Agarilytica rhodophyticola: one gene and its partner. The protein of the gene in region 1 interacts with the protein of each later gene in a pairwise test. Links are inferred from orthologs where the notes say so. Each region holds a gene or a part of one and is shown on either strand. Other genes may lie near its edges. The genes, in order: recO and recR.

Region 1 (8,354 bases):
GCAATTAAGTGTGAGCTGTGATGTCAAACGATACCAACACCCGATGCGGCTATATTGCTATTGTAGGCCGCCCTAATGTAGGCAAATCGACCTTACTTAATCATATTGTTGAGCAGAAGATCAGTATTACCTCTCGTAAGCCTCAAACCACGCGCAATAACGTGATTGGTATCAAAACTCAAGATGCGGTACAAATGGTGTTTGTGGATACTCCAGGAATACACCAAGGCCATAAAAAAGCAATTAATCGTTTTATGAATCGCTCGGCTTCCTCTGCTCTACAGGGGGTTGATGTAATTATTTTTGTGGTCGATAAGGATCATTGGACACAAGAAGATGATGTGGTTTTGTCTCAAGTAGTTAATGAGTCTTGCCCTGTGATTATTGCCGTTAATAAATTGGATCAACTTCCAGATAAGAACGATATCCTCCCACATCTTGCTAGCCTTCAAGAAAAATTGCCAAAGGGTGAAATAGTACCGATTTCTGCACTAAGAAATCAGAATATCGACCGTCTGGAATCTCTTGTGTCTGACGCGTTGCCTCACTCTGAGTTTTTCTACCCTGAAGATCAAATTACTGATCGAAGCCTTCGTTTCATGGCGGCAGAGATTATAAGAGAAAAAATTACTCGGCAATTGGGCGCCGAGTTGCCTCATCAAATTGCTGTGGAAATCGAGGAATTCAATGAAGATCCGGATCTTATTACCATTAGTGCATTGATCTTAACCGAAAGAGAAGGGCAAAAGCGTATCTTAATTGGCGATAAAGGTGAAAAGGTTAAAAATATCGGCCAACAGGCAAGACAAGATATTGAAACATTAGTGGAATCGAAGGTAATGTTAAATCTCTGGGTGAAAGTGAAGTCAGGATGGTCTGATGATGAAAGAGCTCTGCGCAGTCTCGGCCTTGATGAGTAGAGCGAAGGTGCACTTTGATGTCCGTCGAAGAGCAAGCAGCCTATTTGCTGCACTCTCGTAAATATACCGATACGCGGATTATCGTTGAATTATTAACACAAGAATACGGTCGTGTTTCTGCTGTCTTTCGTAAAAGTAAAAAAAATGTAGCGAACCTGCAAGCCTTTACTCCGCTGTTAGTGAATTGGCGTGGTAAAGCTTCCCTTAAAACAATTACTCATATTGAACCCCAAGATAAACTTATTGTATTAAATGGAACCGCATTATACTGTGGCTTCTACTTGAACGAAATATTAATGCGTTGTTTGCCCCAGGAAGACGCTGTCGAGGCTATTTTCCATCTTTACAAAAAAACGCTGAGCAAACTTGGAGAGAATCGCGCCCCGAAAATTTCAATGACCTTGGAAAGGGAGCTTCGATTGTTTGAATTAACCTTACTTGAAACACTTGGTTTCGGTATTAACTTTTACCAGGATGCCGATGAGCAAACAATAGACAAGGCTAATAACTATTATTATCACTTTCAGGAAAGTATTGGCTTCATAAAAACTGAAAACATAACAGCAAAGTCTTTTCCCTCTGAGGTGATTATTGCTATTCGCGAAGGTGATTTACACGATCGTACTAACCTTAATTACGCTAAAAATCTTTGTCGTATTGCTTTAAAAAGTTTGCTCGGAGACAAACCCTTAAAATCTCGCGAGTTGTTTCGTTGAGCCCATAGGCTACTTCATAACTTGAGAATGTAGCAGTTATGAAATAGCTTCTAGTTACTCAAAGTGTAATAGCTTTATGTATTATTGGCTAACTTTTTTTGTAAAAGTTTCTCCTCGCTAATTTTAAACATTGTGATGACGGCTAAGTTGATTGAGTCTCCATTATTCCCATCTAGATTATCTTTTCTTGGGATACAGCAGATAACGCGAACATGTGTTTTTTCATCGCTATCCTCTTTTAATTTCAGTGTTCCATCGATACTAAATGTCGGTTTACGTTCACCGTGATGGTATTCGTTAAATGACGCATCAATGCTGATAGAGTGGTTTAGAATACTGTTAACTGTGGAAAATACTAAATGTTTATCACTATTTTTTCCTTTTGAAAACCCTCCACTTGTTAGACCTTCTTCTAGTTCTTCAATTAAATCTTCATGTCTATTTTCTACGTGTCGAGTTAAATTCTTTTTTTCAAAAGCTGGGTAAAATTTTATATTGTTATCGCCACCCAATAAAATTGGTGGTGTTTTCATATCGCACTCATACTTTTGTGTAAGCATAGATCTATTATCTTTTATCAGATTTTTTACTTGGGATATTTCTTTGTCTCTAGTGCTAGGTGAAGAGTTGTGCACAACAGAAGTGTCTAAGCCATCTGTGGGTTTTTTTAATGGTTTTTTCTCATTGCTCTTGGCTTTCCCTTTTTGTTCTTTAGGCTTTGTGCGATTAATTTTAGGTTTTTCTAATTTAATTTCGTTCTCAAGTTTTTTAGCCTGTTCTTCAGCTAATTTCTCTTTTTTTTGTAGTTTTATTTGTTCTTGTTGATCTACTTCACCTGTTTTTTCTTTCACTTCTTGCGCAAGCCTTGGGTAGTGTTTGGATCTAGGCCATTGTTCAGCCATCGAAGATAAATCTTCTTCTGAGAATTCACTATTCATATATTTTTTAATAAATTCCAGACGTTTATCTATTAATTTTCCCATCTCTTTATCTATGTCGGACACCTCTTTAGATAAGCCGGCTTTGCGAATCTGATGGGTAACTCTACTCATTGCTTTTGGGCTTGGCTCATAGCCCAACTTATCACTTACACTGTAATGAGTGTCCATTGTATTTGTTTCCATATCATACATAACCCTAACTTTTCCTTCCGGCAGATCTTTTTTCTTAACTTTCTTAGAAACAATATTGGACAGAGCACTTGAGTACTTTTCAACAATGCTATCGATTTCTTTCTCTATATTGCGGATTCTTATTTCTGCCATAACTTGTTTGGTTAAAAAAAGCTCACTTTCTAGCTTGGCATCTTGAGAATAACGAACTTGGTTCTCTGTGTTTAAGTTATTTGAAGAGTTACTATCTGTGTGTTCTTGGGAAAAACAATTCAAAAAATGATTAATACAGCGTAAGATATAATCCTTTCCGTTAAACTGTAGACTTTGCCTGTTATTATTTCCTACATGTTTTCTATAGATATCGCTTAAATTGTTTGCCGCTGAGTATGGGAACTCAGATGCTATTCTTTTTTCTAGCATAGCACAAAAGACTTTGTTACAGTTAGGTAAGCTTTTTAGTTCTTCCAGCTTTTTTTGATATTGTGTGATTTTTTGATATTGCATTTCCATATTTTCAAGCTCAGTTAGGAGCTGTCTACACATATCGTAGTAATTTATTTCTTCACGGCTAATAATTTTTTTTAGGCATTTAAGTACTTCCATATCACATGAAAATGCGCCGTAATTATCATGAGTGGAATGCACTTTCTCCAATTTTTGGAGTGATGTAGGCAAGCTTTTAGGCCTCGAAGCACTTGTTAACGATTGCTCGCACTTTCCACTTTCTGTCATTATTGGAGAAGCCGTAGTAGACGATGATGGTGAAGAGTTGTCCGCGTATCCTATTTTTATTCTGTCTTGAGAAGAAGATGGTAGTGTTAGGTTGTATTTGTTCATATATGTTATTTACGAAGATTTAATATGCTATATAACTACTAGACATTGCCGGCTTTAAGTATTCTGTCGATCGCAGGAATTTAGTAGCTGTGACAAGCAATTTGTTCAATTAGGAAATTCAACGCCGAAGACAATATGATTAGGCCGAGATTGTCGTTATTTCAGTGAAACTATTCACAATGATCTAGTCGGTCTGCGGATCTTTTTCAACATGGTCAGAGATTTATACATGGCTAATTATTATTGATAGCAAACAAAGCATTTATTACTTACATTTTAACCTCTAAAATTAGAAGAAGTTTGATATGCAAAATGCAATACGTGGGCCTTGGTCTGCGCGGGTTCTAGTTCCACTTATTCGTCTGGTTACCATCCTTATAATTACTGGGCGTTTGGTTGTTGAGCTATATTATAAAGTTGGGCCAACAGATAATGAAAAGGAACTTAGCTTCCTTAGATGAAAGTGTAAAAAATGATTTTATTGAAAAATTTATTTGAGGGTAGATTTTTTTAGCCCGTTATTTTATTTGTCAAGGATTAGCTTGATAGAAAAAATGTTGGAATCTGCTAACTAAATATAAAAACTATAGTTTTTTCCCTATTGGCGCTATCTATTTCGGTAAACGGTGCCACTTGCCTGCTCTAAGATACCCATTGATAGAGCCTTCCTATTATCAACAAATCTATTTATTGCGATTGGTTAGGCCGATAAAACTTGAAGGAAAGGCCGAACTCTATAGATGATTTAGCCACTATTAATCTTATATAAGTATGCGCAGTTTAATGTTCAATATGCCTATTGTTTGGGTAAGAGAATAATAGCTTTATCTTCAAGCTAAATAAACTTACATAAGAGATAAAAACATGCCGAGTATAGGCTTTCCGATAGTTGCCTTTTTGCATAAGTTAGGCAAAGTAGCTACTAAAACAATCGATGGGCTTTTAAATTCTGGGCTACCCAGCCGGCTGATGTTTCCTAGTGCTAGCCACAATATGGCATCGCCAGTTCATCAGGTTTTGACGCCGTTCCCTCCTATAACACAGCCCCTTCCAACTTATTCGCAACGTCTCCAAAATGGGAATTCTAGGTATTCTCAATATGAGTTAGCTAGGCTAGAACTTGAAGCGAGAATGAGCAAGCCCTTACCTGACTCAGGTAATCCTCTGGATGAGGCGCCAGATGCTCAAAAGAATCGTAGACTTCGATCCTAAACGTCCTTGAATTAGTCTTACCAAAAACTAGCAGTAGTCGCAGTTTTTTAGGCCAGAGGGTTCCCGGTGGTAACACAATGTAAACTTCAATTGATGGTAACGCATACTCATCGAGTATTTTCTCTAGGGATTCGCCATTTACTTTGGGGGTAGTGTCGTAATTGGGTATGCGGGAAAATCCGTGACTGTCTTCAATAAAGGCGGTAAAAGCGAACAGGCAATGAGAAGTAGATTGGTTAGTAGTGTGAACTGTTTGTGTTAAAGTAGGGGGCGAAAAAGGTATATATACTCATCAATAGTATGCTATCTATCTTCGATGAAAAATAAATACGGCGCATAAAGCACAGAATTCAATGATGTCATCTTAAATAATCCTTGAGGATAAAATAATGCACTATGATGTACGCGAGCCTTGGGAAGCATGGGCCTTAGTGCCTGCTGTTATTGGTGTAGTAGCTATACCAATAATAATCGGACATTTTATACTCGAGCTTTATTATAAAATTAGACCAGCACAAGAAAACGAAAAAGTGAGTTTGTCTACATTGGGTGATAACAATAAAAGCGACTTCTTTAAAAAGTTGCTTATCGGATGGTTGATTTGTGCTCCGATCTTTTATTGGGTGCATTCTCTAGTTTATTAGCGTTTATATTATCGTTAATAAAATACGTATTCAAAGAATGATGCGTGAATCTTTAAGGCGCTTTCCTTGTAATCATTATTGCCAGATTAAAAGAGTAAGAAGCGAATTAACACAACACTAGTGAATTCTCCTCATGATATAGGTAACCCTTTAGACTCAGCCTTAGGTACTTAATAGAACCTTAGATGTTAACCCTAAGCGATTGTATTAAGACTAGTTAGATAAATGTTAATACGCTCTAATCTTAATAAATACGTCTTAAATAGTCTTGCAAAAAATCTAGCAGTAGTCGCAGTTTTTTAGACGAGGCGGTTCCCGGTGGGAACACAGCGTAAACTTCAATTGATGGTAACGCATAATCATCGAGTATTTTTTCTAAGGTTCCGCTTTTTACTTTGGGGGTGGCGTCGTAGTCGGGGATGCGAGCTAATCCGTGGCCACCCTCGACAAAGGCAGTTCTTGCTGCGGCATTGTTGGTAGATACTGCCCCTTCTACTTTGATGCTGTAGGAACGTTCACCTTTAGTTAGTTCTAGCTGGTTGGAGCCTAATTTGTATATCACCCATTGGTGATTGTTAAGATCCGTGGGCTGTTTTGGTCTGTCGTGTTTTCTAAAGTAAGAGGGCGCACCATATAAACTTGTTGTCAGACTTGCTAAATGTTTGGCCTGCAAACCGGAATCCATTAGCGGCGCTCCACGAATCGCCAAATCAATACCCTCTTGCATAATATTAACTACATCATCTGTTAATTGTAGATCTAGTTGTATTTTGGGGTATAGATTTCTAAAGGTATTGAGTGAAGGCACAATCAGTTGCAGGCCTGCGTTTACCGGACACGTAATCGTTAGTTTGCCTTCGGGCTCGCTTCTTAGGCTGTCGATCTTTTGTTGCACCATCATCATTTGTTCTGTGATGATGTGGCAACTTTCATAGTATATTTTTCCTGCCTCAGTTAGTGTCAGCACTCTTGTGGATCTATTAAGTAGCTTTATACCCAAGCGCGATTCTAACTTTTTAACATGATAACTGACGACAGCTCGTGTTAACCCTAATTGTTTGGCGGCTGCATTAAAGTTACCTTGCTCGATAACTTGAGCAAACACCAGCATACTCCTCGCCTGTTCTAACGTCGCTTTCATTTATGGATCTTACATGGTGAATTTTGCCTATTGTATTAATAATTGATACACAATAGTAGAAAAAGTCATGATTGTCTGTTTATTTTGACTCCCTATAATATTGATACATCTAATCACTGGAGAATATCGATATGGTAGCGAAAAAAATACTTATGGTGTTGACCTCCCATAATGAGCTTGGCAGTACAGGAGAGAAAACAGGCTTTTGGGTAGAGGAATTTGCTGCGCCTTATTATACTTTTTTAGACGCTGGTGCTGAGATTGTTTTGGCTTCTCCAGCAGGCGGTCAACCACCTATTGATCCTAAGAGCGAATTACCTGATTTCCAAACTGATGCAACACGTCGCTTTGATGACGACAGTGCTGCAAAAGATAAATTAGCATCAACAATGCCCTTAGCACAGATAAATGCTGCTGATTATGATGCGGTATTTTATCCAGGTGGTCATGGGCCGCTGTGGGACCTTGCTGTAAATAAAGACTCTATTAACTTGATTAGCCAATTTTTACTAACCGATAAACCTGTTGGTGCGGTTTGTCATGCCAGTGCAGTATTTCTCAATGTTAATGATAGTGCTGGTAATCCAGTTGTCAAAGGTCGTGCAGTCACCGGTTTTAGTAATACTGAAGAAGCCGCTGTTGCGCTAACTGATATAGTGCCATTTCTGGTGGAAGATGAACTGGTTAACAAAGGTGGAGATTATCAGAAAGTTGAGGACTGGAATGCCTTTGCCATTCAGGATGGCCTGATCATAACCGGACAGAACCCGGCCAGTTCGGCATTGGCTGCTCAAAAGCTCATTGCACACTTAAGTAAGTAAAGTGAGGTAAGTAAAGTTAAGCAAGCAAAATTAAATAAGTAAAAGAGTGAGTGCGGTAGATGGGGTCTGCCCAAAACAACTACCGCGCTACAAATGTTACTCAGAGAATAACACATCTAAATCATGGGAGTCGTGCCACTTGATTAGGTCTCGGCAGTGAGTCATAAGGCAATTTAGCTGTGGCTCGCACACATCGTAGTGTTTATCTTTCAACGTTTTATCCAGTAGTGCACTCGACTCCAATAGTTTTGGGACACCGCTGTAACAGGCTCCACCATGGATTCTATGTACCACTTGATGCAAGGAGTCATAATCTTTATTTTGCCAATATTTTTCTATTTCCGTCACTTCATTTGTTAATGAATCAAGGAGCATTTCTAACATGTCCTTGGCAAGATCATGCTTGTTTTTGGCCAGCTCTAGGCACTTTGATATATTGACCGGTTGTGCGCCATTGCTCGCAGGTATGCTCTTAAGCTCCTGTTCTGGCTGGTGTTCAATCGTTGTTGGCGCTTCATGTGTTTGAGGCTTCTGTTCTGGTGAATATTTTGTCCACCTAGACATAAGCTCTTTAAGCTCAGTCTCTCCAATGGGCTTACTTAAAAAATCATCCATTCCTGATTTCAATAGTGTGGACTTTTCTTCCTCTACAGCGTGGGCTGTGAGCGCCACAATAGGGGTGCGAGCACCGTTGGTTTCCATATCTCGAAGACATTTGGTAGTTTCAAAGCCATCGAGCCCTGGCATTTGGATATCCATCAATATCAGTGAAAATGATTCCTGTTGGCATAGTTCTATAGCCTGCTCTCCAGAGCTGGCACTTTCGGTTTCTACGCCTATGTCCGCCAGTAGTTCGCATACCAAGCGGCGATTAGAGGGATTGTCGTCAACTACTAATATTTTGTTATGAAATCTTTCTCCCACATCAGCTTCGTTGTTATCTGTATT
Region 2 (17,291 bases), 2.2 Mb from region 1 along the record:
AAGACAGTATATCGAACAGAGCATCGCTACCTTCTTAGATCGTCAGGAAGCCGTGCAAGGTGTGGTGAAAGATATGATGGATGCGTCTCCTCTCAATGTCTTTAACCAGATGATGGAGCAGAATATGTCCATGTGGGGAAGCTTCGCACCTAAGCCTGCAAACAAGCCCGCAAATAAGCCTAAAAAGCAAGAAAAGCGCCATACTGAAGACGATCTTGATAAAGAAGAATAAAAACCTTTTTTTTGATAGCGAAATAATATTGTTTTCTTTTGCAATGCGGCAAAATCACTTGACGACGAAGCCGCTCACTCTTAGAATTGTTACTAGTTTTGCGATGCAGCAAGTCAAGTTAATTTAGGAGTGAATACTATGTTCGATAAGATCTTTGAGCAGTCTCAGAAAGCGTTTGGCCCTACCAACGAATTGATGGCTTTAACTTCTAAAGCCTTTGAAGAAGCTGCTGAAAAGCAGAAGACTTTTTTCAATGATATGGTAACGGACAATATGGCCTTTATTAAAGAGTTAAGTGCACAGAAAGACTTCTCTGGCGTTTATCAAACACAAAAGTCATATGTACAAAACCTGCAAGATAAAATGGTGGCGGCGTCTACCGAAGCTTATGAAGCGTTTAGTGCTAACCAAGAAAAAGCTGGTGCTGTTATTAAGAACGCTGCCACTATATAAGCTGTAAAAGCAATGCATTGTTTTTATGCTGTAGCTTTAGCTGGTTAACCTGAAAAGCCCCGTTACTCAGCGGGGCTTTTTTGTAAGCGAATATGAATAATGTACCATTGTTTGTCACCTGTTAATTTCTGTTGCGGCGCACAAATCCAAATTGACCTGGCATGTCGAGTGGCATAGACTAAGAAAGTGCTTTTTGCTGTGCAGCAGGTTTTGATTAAATTGCTACTACCGCAGTGTTCGGGCTTGTTAATAGGCCCAAGATAATACTTGGAAAATATTTGAGAGGGCGAAGGCCATGTACGAAAAAATGTTGGAACAAGCGGAATCTTTCTTTAAGCCGATGAGCGACTTTGTTCAGTTTAATGTCGAAACACTTGATACCATCAGAGTTAAGCAAGCAGATTTAGCTAACGGCGTATTAGCCGACAGTATTGAATACGCTAAAGGTATGAGTGTACCGAGCTTAAATCTTGACTCTTATGTCAATGCCCAGAAGTCATATTGGCAAAATATCCAATCAAAAATAAATACCAATGCCCAGGACAATTACCAATTGCTAAACGATATGCAAGGTAAAGTCGATGGTCTATTAAAGGATGTATGGAACGTTTATAAAACACCCAGTGCAAATGACTCCTCAACTAAAGCAAGCACTCCCAAAAAAGCGCCTACCAAGGAAAACACTCCTGCTCAGGTAAAGGCTAAAGCACCTGCTAAGAAAAAGCCGGTAGCGAAAAAAGCGCCTAAAGTCGCTGCTGCAAAAACCGATGCGAAGGCAGTCGATAGCTCTGCTGTAGCAAAAGCAACATCCGATGCGGAAAAATAAATACCGCGGTGATATTGAATAGTCCATAAAAAAGCCCGCTCACTGGCGGGCTTTTTTATGGACTATTCAATATGGTATTTTGCTATGTATTAATACATATGCTGTCCACCGTTAATAGACAGTGTTGAGCCTGTAATAAACCCAGCATCATCCGATACAAGAAACTCTACCGCGCGTGCAATTTCATCCGCTTCACCTAGGCGACCAACAGGTATTTTGGCGACAATCTTTTCTAGAACTTTCTCTGGAACAGCGCGCACCATATCAGTAGCAATATACCCAGGGGCGATAGCATTAACAGTGATACCTTTGCTTGCTCCTTCTTGTGCCAGTGCCTTGGTAAAGCCGTGAATACCTGATTTGGCAGCAGCGTAGTTCACTTGTCCATATTGACCTGCTTGGCCATTAATAGAACCAATGTTGACGATACGGCCAAAGTTGTGTTCGCGCATACTGTCGATAACATTGCGGCTTAAGTTGAAGCAAGAGCCTAAGTTTGTATCGAGTACTGCTCGCCAGTTCTCTTTACTCATTTTATGGATAGTGCCATCACGAGTAATTCCGGCGTTATTAATTAAAACCTCAATAGGGCCTAAATCTGAGGTGATTTTTGCAACTGCCTCAGTACAACCGTCAAAACTAGAGACGTCAAACTTATATACATTGATACCATACTTGTCTTTAAAAGCCTGCGCAGCTTCATCGTTGCCTGCATAATTTGCCGCAACAGTGTAGCCTGCTTCTTTTAAACGAACTGAAATAGCTTCTCCAATACCCCGAGTGCCACCAGTGACTAACGCGACTCTGCCCATATTGATGTCTCCTTAAGAGTTTGCATAGGACGGTTAAGAATAATTGATGCTGCAACATCTATGCACAAATCAACACCACACTAAAAACTGTGTGTTGCACAATGATCCGATGCCCACTTAAAAGTAAAATTAAGGTGTAAGGGCATGCGGATATTCATCTTGAATGTGATTTATGGAAAAAGCAACAGCTCAGTAATTTTGCGCGATAGTACAGTATGTTAATCTAGCTTTTAACTGGGTATGAACAATAATGGCACTGGATTTTTTCTGGTATTTTGCATGCCATTAGATGCCAATACATTCAGGATGATTGTAATTCTATTTTATATCCCAATATATAATTAAATAATGTATTTCTTATTCACTTTTGGATGTTAGTTTTTTATGAGTTCTCATATAGCCGAAATCACCATGGATAATGCTCAGGCATTATTAATCGACGAGTCTTTTAAGCGCCCAATAGTTGTAGATTTTTGGGCGGACTGGTGCGGGCCGTGCAAAAGCTTGATGCCTATTATGGAAAAATTGGCCAATGAATATGATGGCCAGTTTTTACTTGCTAAAGTGAACTCTGATGAACAACAGATGCTCGCTTCTCAATTTGGTGTGCGCAGTTTGCCTACTGTATTAATACTGAAAGATGGCCAGCCTGTTGACGGTTTTACTGGCTTAAAAGCCGAACAAGAAGTACGAGAAACACTGGATAAATACTTGCCTAAACCATGGGATATACAGCTTATAAAAGCGCGTGAGCATATCAGTGAAGAAGCGTTTGACGAGGCTTGTACGCTGTTGCGTGAAGCGTATAGAAGTTCCGAGCAGCAAGCTGATATTGCTTTGGCGTTGGCAGAAGTGCTCATCACATTAAAACGTTATGATGAGAGCCAAGAAGTTTTGTCCAGTATTAAAATGGCGGATCAAGATGCTCATTTTCAGCAAGTACAAGCCCAGCTTGAGTTGGCAAAAAGTGCGCAAAAAGCGCCAGAGTTGCAGCAGCTAGAGCAAAAGCTGTCTGCCCAGCCAGATAACATGGATATACGTTTCCAGTTAGCTGTGCAGTATTACCAAAATGAGTATCGCAGTGAAGCACTGTCAATGCTTTACGAAATTATTTGTAAAGATATTAATTTTAAAGAAGGCGAAGCAAAGAAAACATATTTAGATATTCTAGCCGTAATGGGCAAAGGTGATCCTGTTGCCACTGAATTTCAACGTAAATTATATACTCTGTTGCATTAGTAGTTATTGCTCACCCGGCAGATAAATATTTATTACATCAAGTTCCAGTTTATTACGATAAGAACTTGCGTTGACAAACACTATAAGTCTTAACGATGGTGACCCTGTCGCGGTCTTTATAGTGTTCGGCCTGCCTGAACATTATGTACTTGCTTCCATCATGAGCCACAAAAATCGTATTTTTAGAGGATAAGTATGCAATCCCCAGCTAAACCAAATAATCCTAATTTCTCATCCGGACCATGCAGTAAAAGGCCCGGGTATGCGGTTGAGAACCTTCAACTAAATACGCTAGGACGATCTCATCGATCATCCTTGGGAAAAGATGCCCTCAGCCAGGCGTGCCTGAAAACGGCGGAGCTTTTGGGGCTGCCAGAAGGGTATCGAGTTGGCGTGGTGCCAGCTTCCGATACCGGCGCCATGGAGATGGCAATGTGGTCGCTGCTGGGCCAACGAGGTGTTGATGTCTTAGCTTGGGAATCTTTCGGTAAGGGCTGGGTAACCGATATTACCAAGCAACTAAAGCTTGATAATGTGCGTTTATTTGAGGCGGACTACGGTTATTTGCCCGATCTTGATGCTGTCGATTTCAATAATGATGTTGTGTTTACATGGAATGGCACCACCTCCGGGGTCAAGGTTCCCAATGGCGATTGGATTCCCGATGAGCGTGAAGGTTTGTCTATTTGCGATGCTACATCTGCCGCGTTTGCCATGGATATCCCATGGCAAAAAATTGATGTTGGCACCTTTAGTTGGCAAAAAGTGTTGGGTGGTGAAGGTGCTCATGGGATGTTGGTACTTAGCCCAAGAGCAGTAGAGCGCTTAGAGAGCTATACGCCACCTTGGCCGATGCCGAAAATATTCCGCATGACCAAAGGTGGAAAGCTGATCGAGGGAATTTTCAAAGGGGCCACTATAAATACGCCATCTATGTTATGTGTGGCCGATTATTTAGATGCGCTCTCCTGGGTAGAGAGTTTAGGCGGCGTGCAGGCACTCATTGATAAGTCGAATAATAATTTAGCGATTGTTGAAGAGTTTGTCAGCGCTAATGAATGGCTGAGTTTTCTAGCCCACGATCCGCACACGATCTCCAATACGAGCATCTGCTTAACTTTAGATGCCGAGCCTGATCAAGTAAAACAGATCGTTAAATTGCTGGAACAAGAGAAGGTTGCTTACGATATCGGCGCTTATCGTGATGCACCTGCGGGTATTCGCATCTGGGGTGGGGCTACTGTTGAGGCCGAAGATCTTAACAAGTTAATGTCTTGGATCGCGCTTACTTACGACCAAGTAGTTAAACAAGCTTAGAAGCTAAGAGCGAATTATAACTTTCACACTGACTCTTTTGCTCTTTACGGCAAAGTGAATAGCAAACGACTCCGTAGACTGATAAATAAAAAAGTTGATAAAACACTATGTTTCATATTCGAACCTACAATAAGATCTCTGATAAAGGCTTGAGTCGGTTTAGCGACAAATATAATGTCGGCGAAGATATTTCTTCACCTAATGCAGTGCTACTGCGCAGTCATAAATTACATGGTGAAGTGTTACCAGACACTGTTAGTGCTATTGCGCGAGCCGGTGCTGGGACTAACAATATTCCAATAGAAGAATACACCCAGCGTGGTGTGGTCGTGTTCAATACTCCAGGTGCCAATGCTAATGCAGTAAAAGAGCTTGTGCTGGCAGGCCTATTATTGAGTTCTCGAGGGATTATGCAAGGGCAGCGTTATGTTTCCACCTTGTCTGAGATGAGCGATGCGGCTGAAATGTCAAAGCTATTGGAAAAAGAGAAAAAACGCTTTGCTGGAAGTGAACTCACCAACAAAACCATCGGTATCGTTGGCCTTGGCGCCATCGGTTCGATGGTGGCTAATGTTGCCCTTAGCCTGGGTATGGATGTAGTGGGCTATGATCCTGCAATATCCATCGACGCGGCGTGGCGACTATCAAGCCAGGTGCGCAGAATGGAGTCGATTGAAGCATTACTAAGCTGTGTGGATTATCTTTCCTTGCATGTCCCTGCAATACCTGCAACACATCACCTTATCAATCAAGAAACCTTGAACTTGATGAAGCCTTCTGCTGCTGTGTTGAACTTTGCTCGTGAATCCATCGTCGATGCAAATGCTATGGTAGCTGCTCTTAATCAGGGAACTATCCGACAATATGTCTGCGATTTTCCGGAGCCATGTTTGATTGGGCATGAAGGGGTTATCGCTTTACCTCACATTGGGGCTAGCACCGCTGAGGCAGAAGAAAATTGCGCTGTAATGGCGGCTAATCAACTGATGGACTACCTGGAGAATGGCAATATCGTCAATTCTGTCAATTTCCCCCATACCTCTATGCCTAGGGGAAATGCGGGCTGCAGAATTACTTTTACCAACGCTAATGTTTCGGGTGTTCTCGGTCATGTATTGTCGGTATTTGCTGAAAACAAAGTCAATGTTGTGGATATGGTAAATAAGAGCCGCAATGAGGTGGCGTACAATATTCTCGATTTGGCTGATAAACCCAGCGACGATGTTATCGAGTGTATTAAAAATGTTGAGCATGTGATATCCCTGCGGGTGTTGTGCTGATCTGAAAATAAGAGGCTGCGCTGGCTGAATTTCCATCATCTACAAAGAAATTTACGACTTTTGCCATATAGAGCTTGAAAACTCGATTTATATTGGGATAATGCGCAGCCCTTGAGGCGGATTTATTCATCCTCAATGTTCTATGGTGGCCCGATTGGTCCCCCCGCGACAATTCGCCGCGAACCCCGCCAGGCCCGGAAGGGAGCAACGGTAGTGGTATGAGTGTGCGCCGGGGTGTGGCTGGTTGGGTCATCTCCAAATTCAAGTTTGGCTCCTCTTTAATCTCGTTTTCATTTCATCCGTAGATGTAAGTATCACAAACCGCAAATGCAAATATAGATAAATGCGTATGCCCGTGGTTCGTGTTGACGGCTGTATTGCCCGTTTCTCGTGAGCGATAGAAAAAACAAGGTTTTTCGACGGCTGCTTACGTTATACTTCAAGCCTTAATAGATTGGTGAATATCAGGATACGATGAGTTATCAGGTTTTAGCCCGCAAGTGGCGCCCACGAATATTTAGAGAAATGGTGGGGCAAGAGCATGTGTTACAAGCCATGATCAATGCCCTTGACCATAAGCGCTTACATCACGCGTATTTGTTTACCGGTACGCGTGGCGTAGGTAAAACAACCATTGCTCGTATCTTGGCCAAATGTCTCAACTGTGAAACTGGCGTCAGTTCAGAGCCCTGTGGAAAATGCACAGCCTGTCGTGAAATCGCAGAAGGCCGCTTTATTGACTTAATCGAAGTGGACGCGGCCTCGCGTACCAAGGTTGAAGATACACGAGAACTGCTGGACAACGTGCAATATGCTCCGACTCGTGGACGCTATAAAATCTACCTCATCGATGAGGTACATATGCTGTCTAATCATAGTTTTAATGCCTTGCTTAAAACGCTTGAAGAGCCACCTGAGCATGTTAAATTTTTGCTGGCAACCACAGACCCGCAAAAATTGCCTGTCACAATCCTTTCTCGCTGCTTGCAGTTTAATTTAAAAAACCTCAGCCCCGAGCGGATTGTAGGTCATCTGCAGCATGTATTGACTCAAGAAATGATTCCTTTCGAAGAAGCGGGGCTCTGGCAGTTAGCTCGTTCGGCCGATGGCAGTATGCGTGATGCTCTTAGTCTTACCGATCAAGCAGTAGCCTTTGGCGGTGGTAAAGTTTTAGAGACTGAAGTCGCTTCTATGCTGGGCAGTATTGATCACATTCTCATCGACCAGATAATGCAAGCTATTGTTGCCTGTGATGGTAAAGCGATGTTAGCTGCTGTGGCAAACTTCGCCGATCATGCGCCTAACTATGATGCTGCCTTGGCTGACTTGATTGCGCTATTGCATCGCATAGCTATAGCGCAGGTACTGCCTGACGCGCTAGATAATAGCTATGGAGATCGCCAGCAGATTTTGCAGTTCGCGCAAAATCTTGCAGCTGAGGATGTGCAACTTTACTATCAGACGGCCCTTGTGGGGCGGCGCGACTTACCTCTGGCATCTGATCCGCGCACAGGCTTTGAGATGACTTTACTGAGAATGTTGGTCTTCAAACCTCAGGGAGTTGTGGATGTGCCGACCAAACAACTTCCTCAAGAACATGTTATCTCGTCTGCGGCTGAGAATCACAGTGCGTCGTTGGAGGCGGCACCAGAGCAGATAAAAAAGCCCCAAGCAGCCATCAATGAAACGGTGCCGCAAGATGCACCGCCGGCTAGGGTTACCGATGACAATCAATCACAGATTAGCCAGCAGATAGCGCAGGTAAAGAGCCATCAGCCAATAAAGCGCCATCATCAAGAGCCTTCAACAGCTATTAATGAAACCAAAGGCAGTGTAGGCAACGCCAATGCATCGTCAATGGTGGAGGTGAAAGCTCCAACAGAAAGTGCAGCAAAAAGTGCTGAGAAAGCTGCTACTGATGAAGGCTTAGCAAATCACAAGCAGGTTCAAGAGCTTACAGCGAATACCCTTGCTGATACTGCTGCCGATTCACATCCTGTTCAAGGCAATCAAGCTGATGAAGGGAGTGGCAAACAAAACGCCAAACCTGATCGTGCTGCGATTATGGATTCCATCGCCCAGATGATGACTGAAACTGCGGTGGATAGAAAGAAAAGTACCGCTGTTACAGCGCGTGACGGCGGTGCTAAAATTGATAATAAGTCTCATGCCGATGGCCAAGAGACTGCTAGCCCAGCTGCTAATTTGGCAAATGTGGCAAATCTAGCGCTTAAAGATGCTGATGATGTTAGCACTGCCAAGATAGCGCTGGAGAGTTTTGCACCTCATCAGTGGGTAGATGTCTACCATCAGATGAAAATTCGCGGTATTGTGCAGAGTACCGCGGCAAATTGCGTCATGGTAGGCCGTGAAGGTAACGGGATTCAATTTATCTTGAATCAGGATAAGACAAGCTTATTTGACCCATCACACGGCCACCGTATGGCTGACTTATTAAGTGATTACTTCGGTCAGCCGGTGAAAGTAGATATCCATCTGGCTGCTATCCCTGAAGGCATGGAAACACCCTCAGAGCATGATCAACGTGTCCATAAAGAGCGCTATGCACAGGCTTTAGATCAGTTAAAAGCGGATCCCGTTGTGCAAACCTTGGAACGGGAATTTGGCGCCGTTATACAAGAAGAAACAGTAAAATACCCAACGTAAGTAAATAGTACCCAACTTAATTATTGTGAGGAATCAATTCATGATCAAAGGCATCGGCGATATCATGAAACAAGCACAGCAGATGCAAGAAAAAATGGCAGACCTGCAAAAAGACCTAGCCAATAAAGAGGTGACAGGTGAGTCTGGAGCCGGCTTGGTTAAAATAGTGATGACTGGGCGACATGACGTGCGTAAAGTTGAGATAGACAGCAGTTTGATGGAAGAAGACAAAAGCATGCTTGAGGACTTAATTGCAGCTGCAGTTAATGACGCAGTGCGTCGTGTTGAACAAGCAAATAAAGAAATCATGGGCAACTTGACCGGTGGTATTGAAATGCCACCAGGCTTTAAAATGCCGTTTTAATTTAAGCGCTAGTATATTTTTCTTTGATGTTTTCTCCTGTAATCGATCAACTCATTTTAGCTTTGCGCAAATTGCCAGGCGTCGGACCGAAATCAGCACAACGGATGGCATTACATTTGTTGGAGCGTGATCGCGTAGGCGCAGAGGTATTGTCTGAGGCTCTTGCCAAGGCAGTACAAAGTGTTAAACGCTGTCAAAAGTGCCGTACTTTAACCGAGCAGGATATCTGTAGCATCTGCTCAAACCCAAAGCGTAATCATCACATACTGTGTGTTGTTGAAACTCCAGCCGATGTTATTGCCCTAGAACAGTCGTGCACGTTTGATGGCGGCTATTTTGTTTTGCTCGGGCGGCTTTCTCCGATAGATGGTATCGGCCCGCAAGAAATTGGTATCGACCTTCTGGAAAGACGCCTTGTTGAAGAAGATATTCAAGAATTAATTATTGCTACCAATCCCACCATGGAAGGTGAAGCGACCTCCTACTATATCAACGAGCGGGCGAAGGCTCACGGGGTTAAAGTGACACGCATAGCTCACGGCGTGCCTATTGGCGGCGAGCTTGAATTTATTGATGGCGGTACGCTTGCACATGCGTTAAGCAGTCGCAGGGAAATTTAGGAGTCTCATGTCGGAGAATTTAGTTAAACAACCTATTATTTGGGTGGAAACCAATGAACATCTAGAGCAAATCTGTGGTCATTGGCAAAGTAAAAGCATGTTAGCGTTTGATACAGAGTTTATGCGTTCTAACACGTATTACCCTATTGCTGGTCTAATTCAAGTCAATGATGGGGAAAAAAACTACCTTATCGACCCCACCACCATTGATGACTTTTATCCTCTTATCGATATCATAGATAATGAAGATATTGTTAAAGTGTTGCATTCGTGCTCGGAAGATTTAGAAGTATTTCATTACGCTTTCGGTTGCCTGCCTAACAATATTATTGACACCCAAATTGCAGGTGCAGTGTTAGGTCTAGGGTACTCCGTTGGTTATGCTAATCTGGTGCGTTTGGTGCTGAATATAGATCTGCCTAAAAGTGAGACTCGTTCAAATTGGTTGCAGCGGCCGCTTAGCCAGTCGCAATTGCATTACGCTGCGATCGATGTGGAGTATCTATTTAAGCTAGCCAGTTACACGATTGAACAAATGGCATCGAGTAAACGCCTTGAGTGGGTTCAGCAAGACAGTCGTGCACTGGTGCAAAACTTTTTTGTCAACCAAGACCCGGATCGTAGCCATTTGCGCTTTAAATCTGCTTGGAAACTCAGTCCTAGGCAATTGGCGTCTTTAATTCAGTTGAGTCGTTGGCGTGAAGATTTAGCACAAGAAAAAAATGTGCCGCGCAATCGCATAGTGAAGGAATCGGCATTATTTTCTCTTGCCCAACAAGTGCCAACACATGTTTCCCAGCTGAAAGGCTACGAAGGCTTGAATGAGCGAATGATTCGCAGCAACGGTAGTAAAATAATTAAAATTGTCAGTGCGGTAAAGAATATCCCTGAGCAAGAGTTGCCGGCGCGCTTACCTGCACCGCTAACCGCTGAGGAGAGGGCACTTTTGGATATTCTGAAGAACAAGGTGGCACAAATAGCTGACCAACTGAATGTTCCCAATGAATTGTTGGCTAAGAAAAAGGACTATGAATTCCTTATCCATGGCCTTCGTAGAGGGGATGTGCAAATACCTTTAAGCTTTGCCGGTTGGCGGCGAGATATTATTGGTAATGCTCTATTAGAAATCACCAAAAACCAAGGAAATTAAGTGAAAAAAATAGTTGATATCTACCGCTGCAAAAAGAAGGAAGGTGCCTATATCTATTTGGCTAAAGGCAGCAGTATTGATGAGTTACCACAAGCCTTGTTGGAACAAACAGGTAAACTCGAACTGGCGATGACGATGCTATTGACCCCGGAAAAAAAACTTGCCCGTGCCGATGTAGCAAAAGTGTTAGAGAGTCTCGATAGCCAGGGGTTTTATTTACAGATGCCGCCAGCACCCGAGAGTTATATGCAACAAATCGCCAATGATAAGTTGACTCAGAAACCCATATAGAAATACCTTGAAATAACTATATCTCGAAATAATTATGTCCGACGTACAGCCATTTTGGCAAACTAAAGAACTGAGTGAAATGACCAGAGAGGAGTGGGAGTCTCTCTGTGATGGCTGTGGTCAATGTTGTCTACATAAACTAGAAGATGAAGACAGTGGTGAGATTTTTTATACCGACGTGGTTTGTCGTTACTCCAATAATGACACCTGTCATTGCGAGCGTTACAGTGAACGTTCGGTATTGGTGCCTACCTGCGTAACACTTACGCCAGAAAATCTTTACGATTACGACTGGTTGCCGCTGACCTGTGCTTATCGACTATTATCCCAAGGAAAGCCTCTTTATAATTGGCACCCGCTCGTCAGTGGAAATCCAGAAAGCGTTCACGAAGCCAGTATGTCCATACGTTATCGTGCTATCAGTGAAGACAACATAAACGAAGACGACCTAGAAGAGCGTATTGTTCACTGGGTCTTGTAAGCCGGCTTATTGAGAACAACTATGCGACCGAATATAACGCACCAGATTCCATATCTTAACGCTGTAAATCGATTTTTTTTATTCACTTGTATTGTATTTTTACTAAGTGGCTGCGCAAGTTTGTTAAAACCAAAGCTTAAACAGCAGCTAGTAGAAATTAAAGGCGGTAACTATCAACTGGATAAGCAACATGCCGCTTTGTTATTTAAAGTGGATCACCTCGGCTTTTCAAAATTTATTGGTCGTTTTAACGCCTTCGATGCAAGCCTGCGTTTTGATTCGAAAAATATTGAGAACTCCTCCCTCGAAGCGCTTGTGGATATGACCAGTGTCGATGTCAATAATGAAAAGTTTGAGCGTGCTCTCAAAGGTCGCTTTTGGTTTGATACTGAAAATTATCCTCAAGCATATTTTAAAACAAACTCAGCCCAACGTATCGATGAAAAAAATATTGAATTTATAGGTGAGCTGACGTTCCTTGGTGTAACCAAACCTATTTCCCTATTTGTTCATGTTAATGGCGCAGCAAACAACTTGCTTACTAGAAAATATACTTTGGGATTTTCTGCTAAAGCCTCAATTATTCGTTCAGAGTATGGTTTAGATCGTTATGTGCCGAGCATTGGCGATGAAATAGAACTGGAAATTCACGCGGAGTTTCAACGTGGTTAAGAGTTTCAACGCGGTGACAGCAAATCGCTCTAGCAATCTGGTAGAACAGCACGATGACTAATGAAGAATATATTCATGATTTACAATCCCGTATCAGTTTTCAGGAAGATACCTTAAATACCTTAAATGAGCGTGTAGCTGAGCAGGAGAAAACAATTATTATGCTACAAAAGCAGCTACAGCATATTTATAAAAAGATGAAAACCCTGGAGATGGCTATTGGTGATAGTGATCAACATGATGTGCCGCCGCCACATTATTAATCACCGTTACACTATTAATAAGTCATACTAACAATAAATAATTAACTCCTATTTTTTCGCCTGGCGCAGCTAGTACGCTTTCGTTTAGAATTGCTAAATGTCGTTTGTGTTGCCAGGGGCTCGTTCACACTAATTTGAGCATGCCCTCGCCAGGTGAAAGTATGCTTTCTGGTAGATGCGATACAATTAGTATTAACAAACCCCAGGAATAGTCGTTATGCCATTAGTGAGCCCTCTTGACGCCAGCCATGATCCGGAAACAGCAGATTTAGCCCGTTTTTTTAATGAGACCTTGGGCTTTTGCCCAAATAGCGTTTTGACAATGCAACACCGCCCTGCGATTGCGCGATCGTTTATCCAGCTAAATAAATCCGTTATGGAAAATAAAGGGCGCGTGACGAGCTCTCTAAAACGTATGGTGGGCTATATTTCGAGTCATGCTACGGGCTGTCGTTATTGCCAAGCGCATACGATTCTCGCCGCTGAACGTTATGGCGCAGACGCAGAAAAACTAGCAAATATATGGGACTATCGAACCCATGACGCGTTTTCAGAAGCCGAGCGTGCAGCTTTAGACTTTGCCTTGGTGGCATCTACTGTCCCTAATGGTGTTGATGACGAGATCAATGCCCGTTTGCATGAGCATTGGAATGATGGCGAAATTGTTGAGTTGTTAGGTGTGATAGCTTTGTTCGGCTACCTTAACCGTTGGAACGACAGTATGGGAACCACCTTGGAGGAGGGGGCTGAAACTGCGGGCAATCGTTTACTCGCTGAAGACGGTTGGAATAAAGGTAAACACTTGTAAGCTTACTGCTACTCTGTGTGCTTAAAAAAACTTGTGGTAGGTCATAGACCTGGGCCTACCATCCTCTGCTTTGTACAAAAAACACTCTCATCACAGCTTTTACTTAAAATATTTGACAAGAATCTATCTATTGCCCTTTTGATATCGCCATAGCGCAGTTAGAATGCGGCTCACAGAGTGAGTATGTAAAAATTTATGTTTACACAAGAAGAATATCTTTCGGCCTGGGCTGTATATCTAGCAGGGACGGCGGTTATGCTAATCGCGTGGTGGTTTATGACAGCCAGAATTCGGTTTAGTGAAACTCGTAATGTATTGCGTATTTTACTGGCAGTATTTTTGTTAGTGCCTTGGTATACCGAGCCCACAGGACGCTACCTCTCTCCGGCTTGGCTGATCAGTATTTTAGAAGGTGCTTTTCAAGGCCCACAGGCTTTTTGGCGGGCGGGAAAGCCACTGCTGATTGCCTTGCTCGCAAGCTTAATGTTATCGAGTTTACTGTATATCGTGTTATGGCTTAAATCTCGTCGACAATAGCACGTATTAGTCTTCTTTCTCCGGTCTTATCATTCTCTTTCTTGCGTCACGCCTGTTAACCTTAATCTGCCTCATGGCTTGGGACTTAATAGGCTTGTTAGCCTAATAGATATAGTTTTTTAGCAAACCTAAAGCTTCGGTGCTATAACTAAAATATATACGTTTGTCTTGGTTTAATACTCAAGTTACTGAGAAAAATGGAGCGTGCCTGATATCCCATGATTTGTCGCCTTAAGGCACTTAGACTCAGCCTTTTCTTCATTATTTACTGCACCTGTTTTTCTAGTTATGGACAGACAGCCGCAGAGCCATTGCCGCCGGATGTCCGCCTAGTTATCGATGTTTCAGGGAGTATGAAGCAAAATGATCCAAATAACCTGAGACAACCTGCTGTCGATCTTCTCGTACAGCTTCTACCAGAAGAGGGCAAGGCCGGTATCTGGACCTTTGGTCGCTGGGTCAACATGCTGGTAAAGCATCAAGCAATTGATGAAAAGTGGCGTAAAGACGCGAGTCAGAAGTCGAAGGAAATTAATTCTTTAGGGCTTTTTACTAATATTGGAGAAGCCTTGGAGAAGGCGCTATATGATATTGAAAATCAGCGCCAAGATCACCGCACCAGTATTATTTTACTTACCGATGGTATGGTGGATATCGATAAAGACCCTACCAAAAACAAAAAAGAATGGCGTCGCATCGTCGATGATATATTACCAAAAATAAAGAACGCCGATGTTACTGTTCACACCATCGCTTTATCTGATAATGCCGACACAGATTTGCTTAACAAGTTATCACTGGGAACCGACGGTATTGCAGCGGTAGCTAAATCTGCCGATGATCTGATGACCGTTTTTCTCAAAGCATTCGATGTCGCTGCGCCAATGGAAGAAGTGCCCTTATCTGACGATGGTTTCGTTGTCGACTCAAGTGTTGAAGAATTTACCGCGTTAATCTTCCGCAGCTCAGATAGCAAGCAAACCCAACTCATTGGCCCTGATAAAGAAGTGGTTACCAGTTCAACCAGCTCAAAATATGTCAGTTGGTATAAAGGTGATAATTACGATTTAATTACCATAAAACAACCCCTTGAAGGTCAATGGGATGTGGTGGCAGATATGGCACCAAACAGCCGCGTTACAGTGGTTAGTAATCTCAATCTGCGCGTTAAGCCATTGCCTAACAATATACTTAGAGATCAGCAGGAGAGCGTCTCCTTTTTTCTACAGGAAGATGGTAACAAAGTAACGCGTGCTGAGTTCCTCTCGTTAATGGATATTTCCATGACGATGTTAGGTGGTCAAGATGAATTTGATTTAAGAGAGATTTGGTCTTCTACGCTGGATACTCAGAATCCCCCAAAAGATGGTATGTTTACTGTTGCGTTGCCAAACTTTGATAAAGAAGGAATTTATCAGTTATCCATCCTCGTAGACGGTAAAAGTTTTGTTCGAGAATTTAATCACCAATTTACCACAAGGCAGCCTTTTGGGGCCGACATAGAGCAAGTTTTTAATGACGGTAAAGTGGAATATGTATTAATTGCCCGTTCATATAATGGCGATGTTGACATAGATAAAACGCAAGTCAGCGCCACGGTTGTTTCCCCTGACGGTCGCAAAAAAATAAGACCTTTATCGTCGACAGATGTAGATACTTGGCAAACTAACATTCGCCCGGAAATCGAGGGCGAATACATTGCCAATATTAAAATTCGGGGTCAGACACAAGATGGTAATAGTTTCAATGTTGAACTTGACCCCGTACGCTTTAACTATTCTATCGATGACGGCTTCGTTGAAAATAAAGAGGATTTTTTTGAGGAGGAAAAAGCCTCTCCTGAACCCACTAAAACTGCCGCACCAGAAGCCACTGCTGAGCCGGCAAAAGAAGAAGATTCTGTTAACGAAGAAGGTCAAGACGCCGAGTCTGAAGGTCTTCCAGATTGGGTATTATATGTCGCTCTTGGGCTTGGTAACCTGCTGCTTTTTGGCTTAGGCTTTCTTGTTTTTAGAAAGATTATGGGAGGTAATAAGGACGAGGAAATCTTAGAGCAGTTCTCAGAAGAAAAAATTACAGAAGGCGAGGATGAGACCGAACAAGCTGAACCAGAACAGGAAGATGAACTGGAAGAAGAACCACCAATGGAAGATCTCGACCCTATTGATGATAGTGATGAGGGAAATGACGATGAAGCGAATGAACCCGAAGTTTTTTCTCCTGAACCTGAGGTTTTTGATGCAGATACACAGAATGCTGAAATAGAGGCAGATTCTACGCAAGAAGACAACTCTGGACAAAGTGAAGCTGGAGAAACTGAAACTGCGCAAGATCAAGATTTCGCTGCTGATAATAATGATGATCCACTCGATGATTTAGATGAAATGGCCATGGTGGAGAACATTGATGAGCAAGAAACACAGGCGTCTGCTGCACAGGATGCTCCAGCAGATGCAAGCCAGGGGGATGAAGGAAGCGAAGCGGGGGAGGATGAAGAAGGTGAAGAAGACATGGTCGCCGCGATGTTAAAGGCACAAGGATTGGATTTAGCGGAGGATGAATTAGACGATGCTATTTCCTCATTAATCGACGAATTAGAAAACGATGAGAGCCTTGATGATATGGATGACGATTAAAGTTGTATGAGTATGCCTTAGATCTACTGTCTTCTGCCGATCTATTGCCAAATTAAATTATATTGCCTACCTATTTTCGCGTCTTTCAATTTCTACTCTTTAAGAATCTTCAGAAGCCATTTTTCGAAGGTATTGCAACCGATGAGGGCCGAACTTTTTTGTCCCTACTTTCACCAATTATCGATTTCTTCTTTATTGATACGCTTTTTCTTTTTATCGACGATACTGAACCCAAAAGGTGTGAAATTCATGACGAACCCGCTAGCTGGAATAGGTAGTCACAACAGGGCAGGATCAACGTCAGCGCTTACCCCGCTGGGAAATACCGGTAATGCGCGGATAATGCATGCTATGTCGGCAAAAAACCAGAGGAATGTGTTTCCAATTGCGGATAAGAGTTTGGCTTTTCAATGGGGGGGAAGGCCGTGGGGCTATCCGCAGCAGCAATATGGCTACCCTCAGCAAGCTTATAACTATCCTCAACAACACTATGGTTACGCCCATCAGGCGCATGTTCATCAACCATATCAGCACTGGAGGCAAGATGGATATGACCAACAACATCACGGCTACAGTCATAGCCGGAGGCGGCATCACCGCCCAGTGGAACCTCGACACACCGCGCCACAAGCGCATTATCACA

Evidence for each region.
Region 2: the proteins of recO (region 1) and recR interact in binary tests that used the Escherichia coli proteins (3 or more experiments, as listed by UniProt). The link is inferred for Agarilytica rhodophyticola from one-to-one orthologs.

What each region holds. Positions count from the first base shown.
Region 1 is NZ_CP020038.1:4,513,642-4,521,995, reverse strand. What follows is about bases 1-2,786. They hold recO (DNA repair protein RecO), read left to right. Parts: upstream 1-937; coding sequence 938-1,636; downstream 1,637-2,786. Other genes in these bases: BVC89_RS18835 (hypothetical protein), read right to left, coding at 1,711-2,786; era (GTPase Era), read left to right, coding at 21-920. Also shown: more of BVC89_RS18835, read right to left, coding at 2,787-3,483; BVC89_RS29870 (hypothetical protein), read left to right, coding at 3,894-4,049; BVC89_RS18830 (hypothetical protein), read left to right, coding at 4,453-4,800; BVC89_RS18825 (hypothetical protein), read left to right, coding at 5,190-5,444; BVC89_RS18820 (LysR family transcriptional regulator), read right to left, coding at 5,689-6,585; BVC89_RS18815 (type 1 glutamine amidotransferase domain-containing protein), read left to right, coding at 6,717-7,406; BVC89_RS18810 (response regulator), read right to left, coding at 7,503-8,354. UniProt on the Escherichia coli protein: Involved in DNA repair and RecF pathway recombination.
Region 2 is NZ_CP020038.1:2,348,059-2,365,349, forward strand. Bases 8,197-11,013 are described here. They hold recR (recombination mediator RecR), read left to right. Parts: upstream 8,197-9,216; coding sequence 9,217-9,810; downstream 9,811-11,013. Other genes in these bases: dnaX (DNA polymerase III subunit gamma/tau), read left to right, coding at 8,197-8,826; BVC89_RS09970 (YbaB/EbfC family nucleoid-associated protein), read left to right, coding at 8,870-9,190; rnd (ribonuclease D), read left to right, coding at 9,818-10,960; BVC89_RS09985 (YcgL domain-containing protein), read left to right, coding at 10,961-11,013. Also shown: polyhydroxyalkanoate synthesis repressor PhaR, read left to right, coding at 1-232; BVC89_RS09930 (phasin family protein), read left to right, coding at 371-685; BVC89_RS09935 (phasin family protein), read left to right, coding at 981-1,511; phbB (acetoacetyl-CoA reductase), read right to left, coding at 1,601-2,323; trxA (thioredoxin), read left to right, coding at 2,708-3,562; BVC89_RS09950 (phosphoserine transaminase), read left to right, coding at 3,758-4,879; BVC89_RS09955 (3-phosphoglycerate dehydrogenase family protein), read left to right, coding at 4,987-6,159; more of dnaX, read left to right, coding at 6,634-8,196; more of BVC89_RS09985, read left to right, coding at 11,014-11,251; BVC89_RS09990 (YcgN family cysteine cluster protein), read left to right, coding at 11,286-11,732; BVC89_RS09995 (YceI family protein), read left to right, coding at 11,853-12,404; BVC89_RS10000 (SlyX family protein), read left to right, coding at 12,458-12,667; BVC89_RS10005 (carboxymuconolactone decarboxylase family protein), read left to right, coding at 12,885-13,475; BVC89_RS10010 (hypothetical protein), read left to right, coding at 13,671-14,012; BVC89_RS10015 (VWA domain-containing protein), read left to right, coding at 14,231-16,648; BVC89_RS29665 (hypothetical protein), read left to right, coding at 16,898-17,291. UniProt on the Escherichia coli protein: May play a role in DNA repair. It seems to be involved in an RecBC-independent recombinational process of DNA repair. It may act with RecF and RecO.